Regions from separate parts of the Serratia sp. L9 genome, predicted to be linked through region 2. Evidence: predicted binding sites of a transcription regulator. Region 2 holds the regulator's gene; each other region holds the start of a gene.
The links. The regulator CRP, encoded in region 2, controls carbon source genes, mostly activating them, when cyclic AMP is high. The targets are predictions, from matches to a motif close to ATGTGANNNNNNTCACAT.
Positions count from the first base shown of each region.

Region 1: a site for CRP is predicted at 2,725-2,742, ahead of rhaB (rhamnulokinase). Genes of this name have one in related genera too.
Region 3: a site for CRP is predicted at 2,920-2,937, ahead of ACQ86O_RS19095 (YjcB family protein). Genes of this name have one in related genera too.
Region 4: a site for CRP is predicted at 3,018-3,035, ahead of mlc (sugar metabolism global transcriptional regulator Mlc). Genes of this name have one in related genera too.

Region 1 is NZ_CP192591.1:1,270,306-1,274,536, forward strand. Features, by position in the region: gene ACQ86O_RS05950 (L-rhamnose isomerase) at 1-1,103, opposite strand, end outside; gene rhaB (rhamnulokinase) at 1,100-2,569, opposite strand; gene rhaS (HTH-type transcriptional activator RhaS) at 2,893-3,714, shown strand; gene rhaR (HTH-type transcriptional activator RhaR) at 3,801-4,231, shown strand, end outside.
Region 2 is NZ_CP192591.1:1,542,248-1,546,478, forward strand. Features, by position in the region: gene ACQ86O_RS07165 (YccS/YhfK family putative transporter) at 1-1,934, opposite strand, end outside; gene crp (cAMP-activated global transcriptional regulator CRP) at 1,991-2,623, opposite strand; gene ACQ86O_RS07175 (OsmC family protein) at 3,005-3,412, shown strand; gene ACQ86O_RS07180 (LysR substrate-binding domain-containing protein) at 3,416-4,231, opposite strand, start outside.
Region 3 is NZ_CP192591.1:4,000,206-4,004,436, reverse strand. Features, by position in the region: gene ACQ86O_RS19105 (amino acid adenylation domain-containing protein) at 1-1,998, shown strand, start outside; gene ACQ86O_RS19100 (SDR family oxidoreductase) at 1,922-2,689, shown strand; gene ACQ86O_RS19095 (YjcB family protein) at 3,041-3,322, shown strand; gene ACQ86O_RS19090 (VOC family protein) at 3,335-3,772, opposite strand; gene ACQ86O_RS19085 (helix-turn-helix domain-containing protein) at 3,793-4,231, opposite strand, start outside.
Region 4 is NZ_CP192591.1:4,111,874-4,116,104, reverse strand. Features, by position in the region: gene tus (DNA replication terminus site-binding protein) at 1-509, opposite strand, end outside; gene ACQ86O_RS19575 (MFS transporter) at 657-1,952, opposite strand; gene ACQ86O_RS19570 (LysR substrate-binding domain-containing protein) at 2,066-2,962, shown strand; gene mlc (sugar metabolism global transcriptional regulator Mlc) at 3,127-4,231, shown strand, end outside.

The DNA of each region.
Region 1 (4,231 bases), 270 kb from region 2:
TCGCCACTCTCTTCGACCTTGCGCAGCATGTCGGTTGGCTCCAGCAGCGCACGCAGCAGGGCTTTCTTCATGTTGCGGGTACCGATCACCCAGGCGGCGATGCGGTTGATGGAGGCGTCGAAGAAGTCCAGGCCGATATGTACGCGGTTGAACAGGTTATGGCGCACGATCTCACCGGCAATGGCCTGGGTTTCGTCATCCAGCAGCACCACGTGGTCACTGTCCCAACGCACTGGGCGGCTGACGTGTAACAGCAGGCGTGGAACATACAGCATGGCGCTGGAGATCTTGTCGGAGATCACTTCGGTTGGGTGGAAGTGGCCTGCATCCAGACACAGCGCGGTCTGGCGGCTGGTGGCATAGCCGAGATAAAACTCGTTGGATCCCACGGTGTAGCTTTCTGCACCGATACCGAACAGTTTGCTTTCCACCGCGTCGATGTGGTGTGCCGGATCGAGTTTCTCGGCGAGCACTTCATCCAACGCGCTCAAAAGACGCTGGCGTGGTGCCAATCTATCGATCGGCGTGTCTTTCATGCCATCCGGGATCCAGATGTTCATGACCGAAGGGGTACCGAGCTGCTCACCAAAATAGGCGGAAACGCGGCGGCTGGCCTGGCAATGTTCAATCCAGAACTGGCGGATTTTTGGATCGGCATGGGAAAGGGTAAACCCATCGGCACTCAGCGGGTGTGAGAAGCAGGAAGGGTTGAAGTCTAACCCAAGGCGGTGCTGTTTTGCCCATTCCACCCAGTTTTTAAAATGACGAGGTTCAATCTTGTTGCGTGCTACCGGAGCATCGGACTCAAGGTAAATGGCGTGCAGATTCAGTCTCTTTGGGCCAGGGATCAGCGCTAGCGCCTGCTCCAGATCGGCACGCAGCTCTTTGGCGTTACGCGCCTTGCCAGGATAGTTACCGGTGGCCTGGATACCTCCGGTCAGTGAACCTTCCGGGTTTTCGAACCCCGCCACGTCATCCCCTTGCCAGCAGTGCATCGACACTGGCAGGGTATCCATGGCGCTAATGGCGGCCTCAACATCCACGCCAACGGCAGCGAAGCGCTGTTTTGCCAGTTCCCAGGCTTGATCGATAGAGCTTTTCATATGCAAAGTTCCTCAGGTAATTGACTCAACGACTGAAATTGCGACCAATGGGCAGCAAAGTCTGGATTGTCGCGAGGGGTGAAATGTTGCAGTGGGAAATTCTGCGCCACGATATGGCGGAATTGCCCGATGTCAGTGACGGCATCCAATGCCATCAATTGGCAGCCAACGTTGCCCAGTGTCGAGGCTTCGATTGGCCCGGCGCTGATCGCCAGCCCGCAGGCGTCGGCACACAGCTGATTAAGAAAATGGTTCTGGCTGCCGCCACCGACGATATGCAGGTGGCTGAGCGGGCGGCCATGCATCGTTGCCAGTTGTTGTGCAACCTGGCGATAGAGCATGGCAAGGCTGTCAAAGATGCAACGCACCAGCTGCGGCGCGGTTTCCGGCACGGGCATACCTTGTTCACGGCAACTGTCCTGAATGGTTTGGCACATGTTGGCCGGGTTGATGAAACGATCGTCATTGGGATTAATCAATGAACGGCAGGCCGGTTGTTGTGCTGCCAGGGCGATCATCGCAGGGAGATCGCAGATGTTCAGTTCCTGAGTGGCTCGTTGCAGTAGCCACAGGCCCATAATGTTTTTTAACACCCGGTAACCCGTTGCCCCACCTTCGTTTGTGATGTTCGCCGCCAGGGCTGCGGGGTGAACTACCGGGACCGGGCTTTCAATGCCCATTAGTGACCAGGTGCCAGAGCTGAGATAGGCTGCATCGGCATTCTGTAACGGGGTAGCGAGAACCGCGCTGGCGGTATCGTGAGTGGCCACCGCAATTACCGGGATCCGCTGGCCGCTGGCGCTGGCCCAATAACCAACGCGGTTGCCCGGTGGGGTCGGCTTACCAAACCAGCGTGTTGGCACACCTGCCCAGGCCAGCAGTTCCTGATCCCATTGATCACTTTCAATATTCAGTAGCTGCGTAGTGCTGGCATTGGTGTATTCCCAATTCAGCTCACCCGTCAGACGAAAATGCAGGTAATCCGGGATCATCAACAGATGGGCCACGCGCTCCAGCAGTTCTGGCTGTTGCTCACGCAAGGCCCGCAATTGGTACAACGTATTAAAAGGCAGGAACTGAATGCCGGTACGCTGATAGATATTGCGCCTGCCAAGCTCCCGCTGCGCTTTGGCCATCACCCCCTGTGTGCGGGCATCACGATAAGACACCGCCTGGCCGACCCGTTCGCCTTGCGCATCCAACAGGACAAAATCCACGCCCCAGGTATCGATACCAATACTGTCGAGATGGACGCCTTCTTCATCAAGCTGCGAGAGTGCCTGGCGGATATTGAGTTCCAACGCGTCCAGATCCCAGCAGTCTTGCCCGGCCCGATGTTGCAAACGGTTGGTGAAGCGACTGACTTCACGCAGTTGGAGCTGTTGCTGTTCCGGTTGATAACTGGCCAGCATCACTCGCCCGCTGGAGGCTCCAAGATCGATGGCGACAGTGTTGCGAATAGTCATGAGAGAAAGCCCGTAATTACTTGATGCGAGCAGTGTAGGAAGTTGCGGATAGCCAAGCCTTCTCACCACTGCCAGCGCCGGGAGGGGATTGGCAAAATGGCAAAGGTAAAGGTGAAGTAGCTCACAGTTTGTTATTCGGGTCGTTTTTCTACGGGTTGTGACCTTGTGCGCATTTCTTGACATTGCCCTGTCTTTCTTAAAAAACGCACAGTTTTAGCGCGGTTTTTGGTCAAAACTTTAAGGTATCTTCCCTGATGCTTCTCTTACTATCGATAACCGACGTAGCGCGGTAATCCCGCCGCGCCAAAGCATCGGGGGGTAAGATGAATCTATTGCACAGTAGTGACTTTTTCCCTTCCTGCAGCGCCCCCGTGGTGATCGAACCCCGCGAGCCGCAGCAGGCTTTCCCTGAGCATCATCATGATTTTTATGAAATTGTGATTGTCGAGCAAGGGGCTGGGGTCCATGTTTTTAATGGTAATCCTTATACTTTGAACAGTGGTTGCGTCTGTTTTGTGCGCGATCACGATCGCCACCTGTTTGAACAGACCGATGGCCTGACACTGACCAATATCCTGTTCCGGGCACCGGACGCATTTCGCTTTGTCTCCGGCATTGAGCAATTCCTGCCGCGTGAGCATGACGGGGTTTATCCCGCCCATTGGCGCGTCAGTCAGCAGGTGTTGCAACAGGTAAAAGGGTTGATCTCGTTACTGGCAAATGCGCCGACAGGCGATCGGCCAGAGGATATCGCGTTGCATGAAAGCTGGTTTATGCAACTGCTGGTGCAGCTGTGGCAAGGGTGCCTGGCCCGACAAGGGGACGACCAGGAGGGGCGCCTGCATCAGTTGCTGGATTGGCTGCAAGGGCATTATGCTGAACAGATTGAATGGCCCGAGCTGGCAGAGCGTTTTGCCATCCCGCTGCGTACGCTGCACCGGCAGTTGAAACATCACACCAACATGACGCCCCAGCGTTATCTGACTCACCTGCGCCTGCTGCAGGCTCGCCATTTGCTGCGTCACAGCGACAGCAGCATCACCGATATCGCTTTTCGCTGCGGCTTTGGTGACAGCAACCATTTCTCAACCCTGTTCAAACGTGAATTTACCTGTCCACCTCGTGCGTTGAGGGGGTTGCGCTAGAAGTGTGGAAATCGCGACCCTGTCAACTTCCCCCGGCTTAAGTTCGGCAATAATGCTCGGTCGTGATAAAAACAAAAGGTGTGCAGATGAGGGAGATATTACTGTTAGAGAGCCGAGACTATCTGCCCTCTGAACAGATGCCAGTGGCCGTTGCAGAGCGCTATCCCCAGGAGGGGTTTGCCACACACACCCATCAGTTTTGCGAGATTGTGATCGTTTGGCGCGGCAACGGGCTACAGGTTCTGAACGATCGACCCTACCGAATTACCTGCGGGGATATTTTTTATATCCGTGCCGGCGATAGCCACAGCTATGAGTCGGTGAACGATCTGGTGCTGGATAATATTATCTACTGCCCGGAACGCTTGCGGCTCAATGCCCAATGGGAAAACCTGTTGCCGCCGTTTGACGTGTCACACGAACAATACTGGCGGCTGTCTACCCAGGGCATGGCGCAGGCACGGCCAATTATCGCCCAGCTTTCGCAGGAGAGCCGCAAAACTGATTCGCTGTCAAT
Region 2 (4,231 bases):
GGGTGCAGATCCGGTAAACGCATAATGCTGTTGTTGGTGCTCGGGCCATCATATTCCAGCCGCTGCTGGCAACTTTGCAGTGCAATTTCAGAACTTTGCAGATACTCCTGCGCCAGTTTCGGCGTCAGCATATAGTGCTCGCGGGCCAAAATGGTCATTGCATTCAGGTGTTCGACAATAAACTGGTTATGCGTGATCCACAGCCGCATATCTGCCAGATAGTCCGATTCAAACCCCGGTTCCTGCATCGCCTGATTGAGCGAGGTAAACAGCGCATTGTGCGCCTGATTGACCTGCATACGCGCATAGGCCAACTGGGTGGCGTCCGGTTCCTGTTCTTTGAGCAGCAAACGCAATGCCGTCTGTTCTTGCTCCAGCGCCTGATGGGCGTTTTTACGCAGTTGGCCACTCTGCCACTGGGGCCATAGCCAGATGGTGCCGCCAAACACCAGCACGCAACCAATAAGGGTGTCGATCAGCCGGGGGATCAGGAAATGGCTGCCGTCGAGTGCCAATATTTGCAACGTGTAGACCGCCGTAACGGTGAACCCCATTACCGCCAACCCGTAGTTCTTACGCAAGATCAGATAGGCCGCCAGAGTCATTGCCAGCATGATGCTCAGCGTTACATTCTCTGGCAGTTGCAGTTGTAACAGCCCGGCGGCAATCACCAGCCCGGCCAGCGTACCGAGCGCACGGTGCTGGATCCTTACCCGTGTGGCGTTATAGCCGTTCTGGCTGACCAGCATGATGGTCAGTAAGATCCAATAGGGTTTCGGCAGGTTGAAAATCATGCCCAGGCTGCTGCCTACCGCCAAGATCACCCCTAGCCGGGCCGCATTACGCAGGGCGTTGGATTTAAACGACAGGTAGCTGGCTACCGCAGGCCAGAACGGCAGGCGTGTCTGGTTGGCCATCAGGTTGCGGCGATACAGCGGGTGCTGGGTGCGCAGCAGGCGCGCTATGCGGCTGAAGTGATAATAACAGAACTGACCAACCGGATTATCGGCATGCTGAGCGGCCACTTTCTCCAGCGCGGCCAGCTCGTTCTTCATGCTGAAACGGGCAGAGTGCCGATGATAGAGAATATCGTCGGCCACTATGCGCAGGCGTGCCGCGATCACCTGGGCGTTACGGCGGATAATTGCTTCGGCCTGGCTCTGCTCAACCAGCTTTTGCACTTCTTCCGGCAGATGCAGGCTGACGGTAATGTGCTCCTGCAGATCGAGCGCTACCTGGAAAGTGCGGCGCAGGCGTTTTTGCTCCAGATTATTGGTATGGGGCAGAAAGTTGAGCTGCTGATACAGCAGGCTAATCAGGTCCATCACTTTCTGCTGGCGTTGCAGCAGCGGTGGCAGAGCAGTTTCTGGATCGGTGTGTTGAGTCAGCAGCGAGTATTTGGCTTCAAAATAGTCGGCTAGCTGCCGATAGAGCTGGTTCAGGGATTCGCGCATCGGCTGCTCTTTCCACAATTTGAACCAGAACCAGGTAAACAGCCCGTACCAGGCGGTGCCTACGGCATACAGCAAGGGGGCATGCCATATCGGGACGGTACCGGCCATGCTGAGAGAGAAGATGGCGGCAACCAGTGCTGCAGGCAGCAGGCGGGCATGCAGTGGGCTAATTTCACCACTGACACCAAGCAGCAGCGCCATAACCAGCATCAGTAAGGGGAGTGGGAGGTGCCAAAGCAGAGCCTGTTGCAGCAAAATGCTGCTGATGGCGAATAGCGAACCGCCAACCATCAGGCGTTTGAAAAAGCGTTTATGAGGCGTATCCAGCCCGGCGATATTACAGCAGGCGGGAACCAGCGAGAACATCATGCCCAATTGCAGGTTACCAATCAGCAGGCCAAAAGCCACCGGTAAACACAGCACCAGCGTTTGGCGCAGTGCATAGTTGACTTCCGGGTGGTAAATCAGGCGGCGCCACATGGTTTGCTATTCAGCAGGCAAAAAAACGGCGCATTGATGCGCCGCTTCTTCAGGGATTAACGTGTACCGTACACGACAATGGTTTTGCCGTGAGCGGAAATCAGATTCTGATCTTCGAGCATCTTCAAAATACGACCAACGGTTTCACGTGAACAACCGACGATCTGGCCAATTTCCTGGCGGGTGATCTTGATCTGCATGCCATCTGGGTGAGTCATGGCATCAGGCTGTTTTGCCAGGTTCAGCAAGGTTTGCGCGATGCGGCCGGTAACATCAAGGAAGGCGAGGTTACCCACTTTCTCTGAGGTAATTTGCAGGCGGTTTGCCATCTGAGCGGACAGGCGCATCAGAATATCCGGGTTAACCTGGATCAACTGGCGGAATTTCTTGTAGGAAATTTCAGCCACTTCACAGGCCGTTTTTGCCCTTACCCAGGCGCTACGTTCCTGGCCTTCTTCAAATAATCCAAGCTCGCCGATGAAATCCCCCTGGTTAAGGTAGGACAGGATCATCTCTTTACCTTCTTCATCTTTAATCAGCACCGCAACGGAGCCTTTCACGATGTAGTAAAGCGTTTCGGCCTTTTCACCTTGGTGAATCAGCGTACTCTTTGATGGATATTTGTGGATATGACAATGAGACAGGAACCATTCAAGAGTCGGGTCTGTTTGCGGTTTGCCGAGAACCATTCGCTGTTATCCTCTGTTGTTATCGCTGCCTTGTATCACAGGGGTCAGAGTTCCCTGTAAAACGTGCTTATAGCCTGGGGTTTTAGTTGTGGCTATCAACAGGTTTTGAGGCGTGTTATAGAAATACGCTTGTGCTCTAGCATATTAACTTGCGCGAAGTGCTGCAAGCTACATTCTGTTAACATACCAATATAGGGGCCTTTCCTTGGACATTTCCCTGAAATCGGTGACCTGGAAAGAGTTGTTGCGGCTCTGTTTGTAGCACAGAGTGAGGCGGGTGTCTTGTGTTGTCTCGCTTCAGCATGATTAGCGTCAGGTTCCGTTGCCAGTTTCTATACGAAAGCGTACCCTGTTTTTGAGAAATTAACCGGAGTGTACAAAATGCAGGCAAGAGTTAAGTGGGTGGAAGGACTGACATTCTTGGGTGAATCTGCGTCTGGCCATCAGATTTTGATGGATGGAAACGCTGGTGATAAAGCACCCAGCCCAATGGAGATGGTGTTGATGTCCGTAGGCGGTTGCAGCGCCATCGATGTGGTGGCTATTTTGCAAAAAGGCCGTAACGACGTTCGTGATTGCGAGGTGAAGCTGACCTCTGAGCGTCGTGAGGAAGCCCCTCGTTTGTTTACCCATATCAACCTGCATTTTATTGTTAGCGGCAAAGGGCTGACCTATAAGATTGTAGAGCGCGCGGTTGACCTTTCTGCCGAGAAGTACTGCTCCGTTTCGCTGATGCTGGGCAAAGCTGCCAACATCACCCACAGCTTTGAAATCCGCGAAGTAGCCTGAGCCTTACCAGGCGTAGCGCTGGCAATGAAGGCGCAATAAATCCAGAAATCGCCGCGCCGTTACGGTCAGTGGCGATTTCTGCGAATACAACACGCAATACTGTGCCTGCGGCAGGCTGTCGATAGGTAACGTCACCAGTTGGTGCTGCAAATTAAACGGCGCACTCATCGCCCGTGCCACGATGGTCAGATAGTTGGTCTGCATAACCATATTCAACCCACATACCACCGAGTCTGAACGTATAGGCGCGTGGATCAATTGCTGATAGAACGAGCCGAGCACCGATTGCAGTTGCTGGTAATACCCCATATCAGTTTCCGGTAATAACCATTTGGCCTCACAAAGCTCATCAAGCGATGTCGCCTGTCCCAGCGGATGGCCCTGGCGGGCGATGATGCAAAATGATGCGCTGAACAGCGGTTCGCGAACCAAATCTTCCAGGGGTAGCTCCTGGCTTACGGTGCCTACGGCAAAATCCAGACGCCCTTCGCGCAGGGCGGGCAGCAAGGTGGAAAGCTGCGCCTCGCGGATCAGCACATTGGCCTGCGGGAACGGCTGTTTAAAGTCTTCGACCAGTGCGGGTAATACCGTGAGTGCCAATAAAGAAGAGCAACCGATAGCCACGCTGCCTTGCGAATGCTGGTTCAACTGCTGGATCTCGTCGGCGGCACGTTGTAATTCTTCCAGAATCAACTGCATCCGCAGGGCAAATGCCCGGCCAGTTTCGGTCAGCGTCATCCCCTGGCTGCTGCGAATGATCAATTGGGTTTCCAGGATCTGTTCCAGTTCGCGGATGGTACGGCTCACCGCCGGTTGAGA
Region 3 (4,231 bases), 2.5 Mb from region 2:
CCGCATGATATTACCCCCGAAAGGCTGAAATTTATGCTTGATGATGCCAAACCGGTGGTTATTCTTGCCGAACAGGCAACGCTGGCGTTGTTCCAGGGCTGCGCTATACCACATCGCTTGCTGCCACAAACTGATGCCGTGGTACCCGTATCGGTAAATCCACGGCCTCAGCTTATGCCGCATAATCTGGCCTATATGATTTATACCTCTGGCTCAACCGGCAACCCAAAAGGCGTTTTGGTAGAGCATGGGAATCTGGTGCAACAGATGGTGACCTGGAGCCAGCAATGGAGTCTGGGTAAGCAGGACAAGGTTTTGCAGTTCTGTAACACCACCTTTGACGTCTCCGTTTCCGAGATATTCTCGGCGTTGACCTCCGGGGCCACCTTGGTGCTGCGCGATGACCAGTGGCTGGCGAGCAGCGCCGATTTCTGGCGGCTTTGCCACCAGTACGGGATCAGCTACCTGGATATCCCTTACCAATTCTGGCGCAAACTCTGCGAGGAAAGCGACGGGCCTCTGCCACCTGCGCTACGCTTGGTCTGCATCAGCGGCGAAGCCGCAGCACCGGAGATGCTTGAACGCTGGCTGAAACGCTACCCAGCCAGGCCTGAGCTGGTCAACTGCTATGGGCCGACGGAAACCACCATTACCGCGACCACCAATTCGCCAACGCTGGGCGGCGATCATAGAGAAGCTATCGGGCGCCCAACGGCCAATATCCGCATCTACCTGTTGAGTCCTGAAGGCCTGGTGGTGCCACGTGGCGTTATTGGCGAAGTATATATCGGCGGGCCGGGGGTCACCCGTGGCTATCTCAACCTGCCGGCGATGACCGAAGAGCGCTTCCTCCCCGATCCTTTCAATTCTGTTAGTGGATCACGGATGTATCGCACCGGCGATCTGGCCAGTTATTGGGCCGATGGTCGGCTGCAGTTCCACGGGCGCAACGATCATCAGGTGAAAATCCGTGGGTTCCGTATCGAGTTAGGCGAAATAGAAACCCAGCTTAACGGCCATTTACAGGTCAAAGAAGCGGCTGTGCTGGCGCAGGATCATAAAGGCAGCAAGCGATTAATCGCTTATATGGTTGCCGCCCCGGGAACGGCAGCGCTGGAACCGATGGCGGTGCGGCAGTATCTGCAAAATCGGCTTCCCGACTATATGATTCCAGCGGCCTATGTCCTGCTGGATAAAATGCCTATCACCGCCAACGGCAAGCTGGATCGCAAGGCGCTGCCAGAACCCAGGGAAAGCGCTTTCCTGTTTCAACCCTACGAAGCACCGGCATCCAGGCTGGAAAGCCTGATTGCCGATATCTGGCAAACCCTGCTCGGGGTCGCTAAGGTTGGCCGCTACGATCACTTCTTTGAACTAGGCGGGCACTCATTACTGGCCGTAAGCGCTGTTAATCTGATTAACCAGGCTAGCGAAGACAAGATCGGCGTCAGTGATATCTTTATCGCGCCCACGGTTAAGCAGTTGGCCCAGCGGTTGAAATCACAGACGCGTACCAGTGAAGTGGTTAATCTGCACCAATACGCTCTATTACCAGCGGATATCCGGCCGTTGCCTGGGGGCCATCAGCCGGGCAAAGCCATTTTGCTTACGGGCGCCACGGGCTTTGTCGGCCGCTTCCTATTGCGGGAATTACTGGATTCCACCCCAGGTAAAATCTACTGCCTGGTGCGTGGCCAGAGCCGGGCCGAGAGTCTACAGCGCCTGAAGAGTATTCTGGAGCAATGGTCCCTGTGGCGTGAGGGAGATGAACAACGCATCATCGTTCTTCATGGGGATATCAAAGCGCCTCAACTTGGGATGGATGAACACACTTACGCCAGTGTAAGTAAAGACGTTGGGGTGATATTCCATTCAGCCGTCAGTATATTTCGATATGGCCTATCAGGCCAATGTAGGCGGTTTGATCGAACTGCTGCGCTTGGCAACTCAGGGAACCCACAAGATCCTGAATTTTGCCTCTACACTCAACGTCTTTAGCCCCATGACTCAAACTGGCCATCGTGTGGTCAACGAAGCCTCTTCTATTCAGGATGAGCGGCACATCACCCGCCAGGGCTATGTCGCCAGCAAATGGGTTGGCGAGGCGATAGTTAATCTGGCGGTTGCCCGTGGCATTGCCTGCAATATTTTCCGCCTGGGGCTGATCACCGCCGACTCCGAGCTTGCTCGTTATGATGAACTGCAAGCTTTTTACCGGTTATTCAAGAGCAGTATCCAAATGGGGATGGCATTTGATGACGCCTATGGAGATATTGAACTCACGCCAGTAGATTTTACTGCCAAGGCTCTGGCACGTTTGGGCTGTATATATAACCCGGAAGAAAATATCTTCCATCTTTCCGCCGCAAGAGGGATCCCAAGGTGTGATTTCATTAAAAAATTAAATGAACATTTGCCGCAACCCATGTCGGTGGTGTCATATCGTCAATGGCTGCAGGAGGCGCGTCGCCGTTATCAGAAAGGGGAGGTTTTACCCATTACCCCACTCATCCAGGACATGATGATGTTAAACGATGAAGAACTGGATAATTTCTACCAGTCTCAGCAGGAGGGTTCCCTGGGTTACGACAGCAGTCATACATTGATAGCTTTGGCAAAAAAGGAAATCACACTGCCAGTTACCCACCACTCCTGGTATCGCTTGTTGGTTGATTCACTGAAAGGATAACCCAGTCTTATGACCAAGCCCTGGCCATTAAGGTCAGGGCTGAGCCGTTTCGAATTAATGCATCATGTCACTAAAAAAACTTTTTTACCCCTATCTTTGAAGAGATATTATTTTTCCAGATCAATAAGCCTTACCGCCAGGGGCTGCGGCGTTTACCATCAGGCTGGGTTTATCAGCCTTAACTGATTTACCCCCGCAGCTCTTGAGCCGCCGATCGGAGCGATGCTATAATGTGACGCAGATCACACCTGTGATCATATTCTCTCCCCTATGCGCTTTCTGCCCCTCTGTCTTATCCCTTGCGGAGTTGAGACGGCCGGATGCGGCTTTTGTAGCAAAGGATCACGTCTGATGAGTACCATAGCCACTGGCTTTATTATGATGCGCTGGGAACTGCTGAGTGCAGTGATGATGTTTCTGGCCAGCCAACTGAATGTTATCTGCCGCAAAGCCAGCCGTAACGGTATGGCGTTTATATTCAGCAGCCTTGGGCTGTTTACCACCTGCTGGTTTGTGATGGGGTTGATGGGGATCTCATTCAGCCAGGAAGGCGTAATGCATTTCTGGTCAGTGACCAAAGACACCTTTGTCGACGTGATGAGCAAAACCCCGACCGCCTTCCCGTTGCCATAAACGCTTTTTGACTTAGCCACGCAGCCAAGGCGTTAACGTAACCCCGACCAGCAATCCTTCCGGGCTCAGCAGGCGGGTGACGCTCTGGCCCCAAGGTTCCTGACGGTTGGCTACCAGCAACTTGTAGCCCTGGTCTTGCAAGGCTTGCGTGGCTTTTGCCATATCCGCGACGTCAAATTCCAGCCAGGCCTGCGGCACGGGTAAATCTTGCGGCCACTGTTCCTGACCAAAACAAGCTTGTGCTGCCTGGGCCAAAGGCCATAACGCAAAGTGTTTCACCCCCTGCAAGGCATCGTGCTCAGTCAGCAGATAATCCTCATTCCCTTCCATTGGCTTGAGCGGCAAACCTAATGCTTGCTGATAAAAGGCCTGACTTTGGCTGGTACTCTGTGTAATGGGGCCGAAACCCGCCACGAATAACACTTCAACACCGCAAAATGGCTGTTCCATATTTTCTTCTCCAGAGGGCATTAGCGGCTTTGTTTCCGCAACTGCAAGGGCGCGCAACCGTAAGCCGCCTTAAAACGGTTGCTGAAATGGCTGGCAGAACTGAAGCCACAATACAGCGCAATTTGCGTTAGCGGCAGCGCCGTGTGGCGCAACAGTTTACCTGCCTGTTGCAAACGCACCTGCATCACATATTGATGCGGCGCCAGGCCGGTGCTGTGTTTAAACATCCGGGCAAAATGGAACTCACTCAATCCGGCCTGCAACGCCAGGCTGCTGAGCAACAGCGGTTGATCAAGATGGTTTTCAATAAACTCCAGCACGCGCTTGAGAACCACCGGCGCCAGTCCGCCACGCACGCTTGGCAGACGCCAATCCAATTGGGTGTAATGCTGGATCAGGTGTGACATCAGCAGCGTCGTAGTGCTGCTCAGTGCCAGTTGGCTCGCGCTGTCTTGCCAG
Region 4 (4,231 bases), 2.6 Mb from region 2:
AAACGCACCGAATCCGGATTGGTCAGCAGGGTAATTGAGCGGTAAGCGCTGAGGGTGATCAAACCATGCAAGTGGGTATGAACAAAATCAAAGCGTTGCTCTGGAGCCAGGCCCGCTTCAACGGTAATGATATGTTCAAGCTCTGCTTTAAGGCGGTTGATCAACGTAATTTGCTGCTTAAGCGCCAGATAGTCTGCCTGCTCAACGGACAGGCAAATCACGCCAGGTAACCGCACCGCCGCTTTGCTGCTGATATGTTGCCGATTATGGTGGATAAACAGCCGTTGATAATGCGCCAGCGCCAAATCGCGTGCCGCCTGGCCCACATGTTGCTCTACGCTGATCTGCTCCACGGCAGTGTGTTCTTTACCTTTTTCTATTTCCGGCAGGCTGAACACCCGCGCAGCCAGTAACCGCAATGGCAGGATTTGCTGGTGGAGTAAAGCCAACGCCTGTTCTAATTCGGTAAAACGCGCATTCATTCGGCAGATTAGATCGTATTTATCCATTTTACCTCTCATTTTAGTTACAACATCCATTGTAGGGTAGAGCAACCAAAGGGGCAACATCAGCCTCGAGACAATCGGAAATATTGAGTGGACCAGGTCTGACAGGGAGGAATAGGCGGCCCTCTGCGGTGCCAAGAGGGCCAGGCGTTAAATGCTGGTCGCTTCCGGCAGCTTTTTCAGCCGATAACCAACCAACAAGGCGATTAACAGCATCAGGCTGATAAAGGCCACCACGCCGCTCCAACCAAAGCTGTGCCAGAACACGCCACCCAGCGTACCGGCAATACTGGAGCCAACGTAATAGCAAAACAGATACAACGAAGAGGCTTGCCCTTTGGCGCGGCGAGCGCGGCGGCCAATCCAACTGCTGGCAACCGAGTGGGCGGCGAAGAAGCCTGTGGTGAACAGCATCATCCCGATAAAGATTATCGTGATTGGCGCCAGGGCGGTGATCAGTACCCCGAACAGCATAATTACAATGGAAACCAGCAGCACCGGCCCCCGACCAAAACGGGAGGTGAGGGCGCCGGCTTTGGGGGAACTGTATGACCCGGTGAGATAAACCACCGACAAAAAGCCAACCACTGCCTGGCTGAGATGGTAAGGGTCGCTGAGCAGGCGATAGCCGATATAGTTAAACAAGGTCACGAAGCTGCCCATCAGCAGAAAGCCCTCGGCAAACAACAGCGGTAACCCTTTGTCATGCCAGTGCAGTTTGAAGTTGACCAACAGCGTATGGGGGCGTAACGAGCTGGCACGAAAATGTTTGGAGGCAGGCAGAATACGCCAGAACATACAGGCGGCAGCCAGCGCAAACACCCCAATCACCGCCAGCGAAATGCGCCACGAGAAGAAATCGGTGAGCACCCCGCTAATCAGGCGCCCGCTCATACCGCCGATGGAGTTGCCGCTGATATACAGCCCCATGGATAAGGCCACGAAACTGGGGTGGATCTCCTCGCTTAAATAGGTCATGCCGACAGCAGCAACACCGCTAAGCGAAAGGCCAATCAGTGCGCGCATCAGCAAAATACCGTGCCAACTGGTCATAAAAGAGCAGATCAACGTGCAGATCGCCGCCAGAAACAAAGCAACTACCATCACCGATTTGCGCCCAATGGCGTCAGATAACGGGCCGGTGAACATCAGGCCAACGGCCAGTAAGCCGGTTGAAAAAGAGAGCGAAAGGCTGCTTTCGGCAGGGGAAATACCAAAGTCCTGGGAAAGTACCGGCAAGATCGGTTGCACACAATAAAGCAGCGCAAAGGTTGCCAGCCCGGCGGAGAATAATGCCAGCGTTACACGCATAAACTGCGGCGTTCCCCGTTCAATATAAGGGAGTTTATTCAGCGTGGAGCGTTTGGTTTTTGACGCAATCGTGGCGTCTTCATTAGCAGGCAGCGTTAACGGCAGACTAGCCGCAGAACGCAAAGGGGTTGTCACAGCATTTCCTTACCGGGCTCGGGAGATAAAAAACTGTCTTACTTCACAAAATGATAGGGAGAGGCCAGTTTTTTGTCTAATATATTAATCATTAAAATTAAGACATTTAAAGTATGAATATAGAACTTAGACATCTACGCTATTTTGTCGCCGTCGCGGAGGAATTGCACTTTGGCAGGGCGGCGGAGCGGTTGCGGATCTCTCAGCCGCCGCTAAGCCAACAGATCCAGGCCCTGGAGGAGATGGTCGGTGCACGTCTGCTGGCAAGGAATAACCGCAATGTCAGCCTCACGCAGGCCGGGGAAATGTTCCTGAAAGAGGCCTATCAGGTGCTGGACCAGGTCAACCGCGCAGCAGAAAAGGCCGCGCGGCTCGAACGGGGTGAGATAGGCGAACTGACAATCGGTTTTACCTCTTCAGCCCCCTTTATCAGTGTCGTTTCCCGCAGTCTGCGCACGTTTCGCCAGTTGTCACCGGACGTGCATATCAAAATGCGCGAGGTTAACACCAAACAACAGCTGGAACCTTTGCTTAATGGCGATCTGGATCTGGGGGTGATGCGTAACACCCGTTTGCCAGATGCGCTCCAGCATCAGTTGTTATTGCGCGAACCTCTGCTCGCCGTGGTACCCAATGGTCATCCGTTAACGCTCAGGGCGGCCGGTACGCTGCGGTTTGCCGATTTGGCGCAGGAACCTTTTGTGTTCTTCTCCAGAGAGGTTGGCACCGCGCTCTACGACGAAATTCTGGCGCTGTTAGCCAATGCCGGGATCGCGCCTTACATTACGCAAGAAGTGGGCGAGGCAATGACGATTATTGGCCTGGTGGCGGCCGGGTTGGGGATTTCTATCTTACCTACCTCATTTGGCCGCGTGAAGATCGACGGCGTGACCTATCTGCCATTAGCCGAGCCAGAGGCAATGACGGAAGTCTGGCTGGTACATCACCGCAACAGGCCGTTGACGGCCGCCGCTAAAACATTGATGGCCCTGATGCTGAAACCCGCGTGATTCAACTGCGACACTGCATAAATAAAAGGCAATTCCCGGCAGAACCACCGGGAATTTGTGCTGTTAATCACATAACGAATCAAATAGTTGACGCTGAATTCCAAAAGCCCCACCATAGCCAGTAGTCTTTATTTAGAAGCGCGAAAAATAGTAGGAGCAGGTTTGTGATTGCGGATGGGCAGCCTGGGCATATTGATCAAATCAAGCAAACAAATGCAGGGGCAGTTTACCGGTTGATAGATCAACTGGGTCCGATTTCGCGTATCGAATTGTCCAAGCGTGCACAACTTGCACCTGCCAGTATTACCAAGATCGTGCGCGAACTGCTTGAAGCGCATCTGGTGAAAGAAACCGAATATCAGGAAATCGGCAGCCGTGGCCGCCCGGCCGTTGGGCTGGTGTTAGATACCGAAGCCTGGCATTACCTCTCCGCACGTATCAACCGTGGCACCATTACTCTGGCGCTGCGCGATCTCAGTAGCAAGATGGTGGTAGAAGAGCTGCTGCCGTTAAAGGCAGAGCATCAGGAACCGCTGTTACAACGCATCGTCAGCGAAATCGACAGCTTCTTTATCCGCCACCAAAGCAAACTGGAACGCTTAACGGCGATCGCTATCACGTTGCCCGGCATGATTGATACTGCTTCTGGCATTGTCCACCGTATGCCGTTTTATGATGTCAACGAGATGGCGCTCGGCCCGGCGCTGGAAAAACTGACCGGTCTGCCAGTTTATCTGCAGCATGATATCTGTGCCTGGACTATGGCGGAGGCGCTGTACGGGGCCTCGCGCGGTAGCATGAATGTTATTCAGGTCGTGATCGATCACAACGTCGGGGCAGGGATTATCACCAACGGGCGCGTGCTGCATGCTGGCAGCCGCAGCGTGGTCGAAATTGGCCATACCCAGGTCGATCCTTATGGCAAACGCTGCTATTGCGGTAACCACGGTTGCCTGGAAACGGTGGCCAGCATCGAGAACATGCTGGAGATTGCCCAGCAGCGACTGGGAGGATCGATGTCCTCAATGCTGCATGGGAAGCCGTTAACCGTAGAATCACTGTGTGATGCGGCTCTGGCAGGGGATCAGTTGGCAAAAGATATTATTCTTGGCGTAGGCCATAGCGTCGGTCGGATTGTTGCCATCATGGTCAATCTGTTCAATCCGGAAAAAATCCTGGTAGGTTCACCGCTGAATCGGGCCGCAGAGATCCTCCATCCGGCAATCGCTTCCTGTATTCGCCAGCAATCTCTGCCTGCGTACAGCGAGC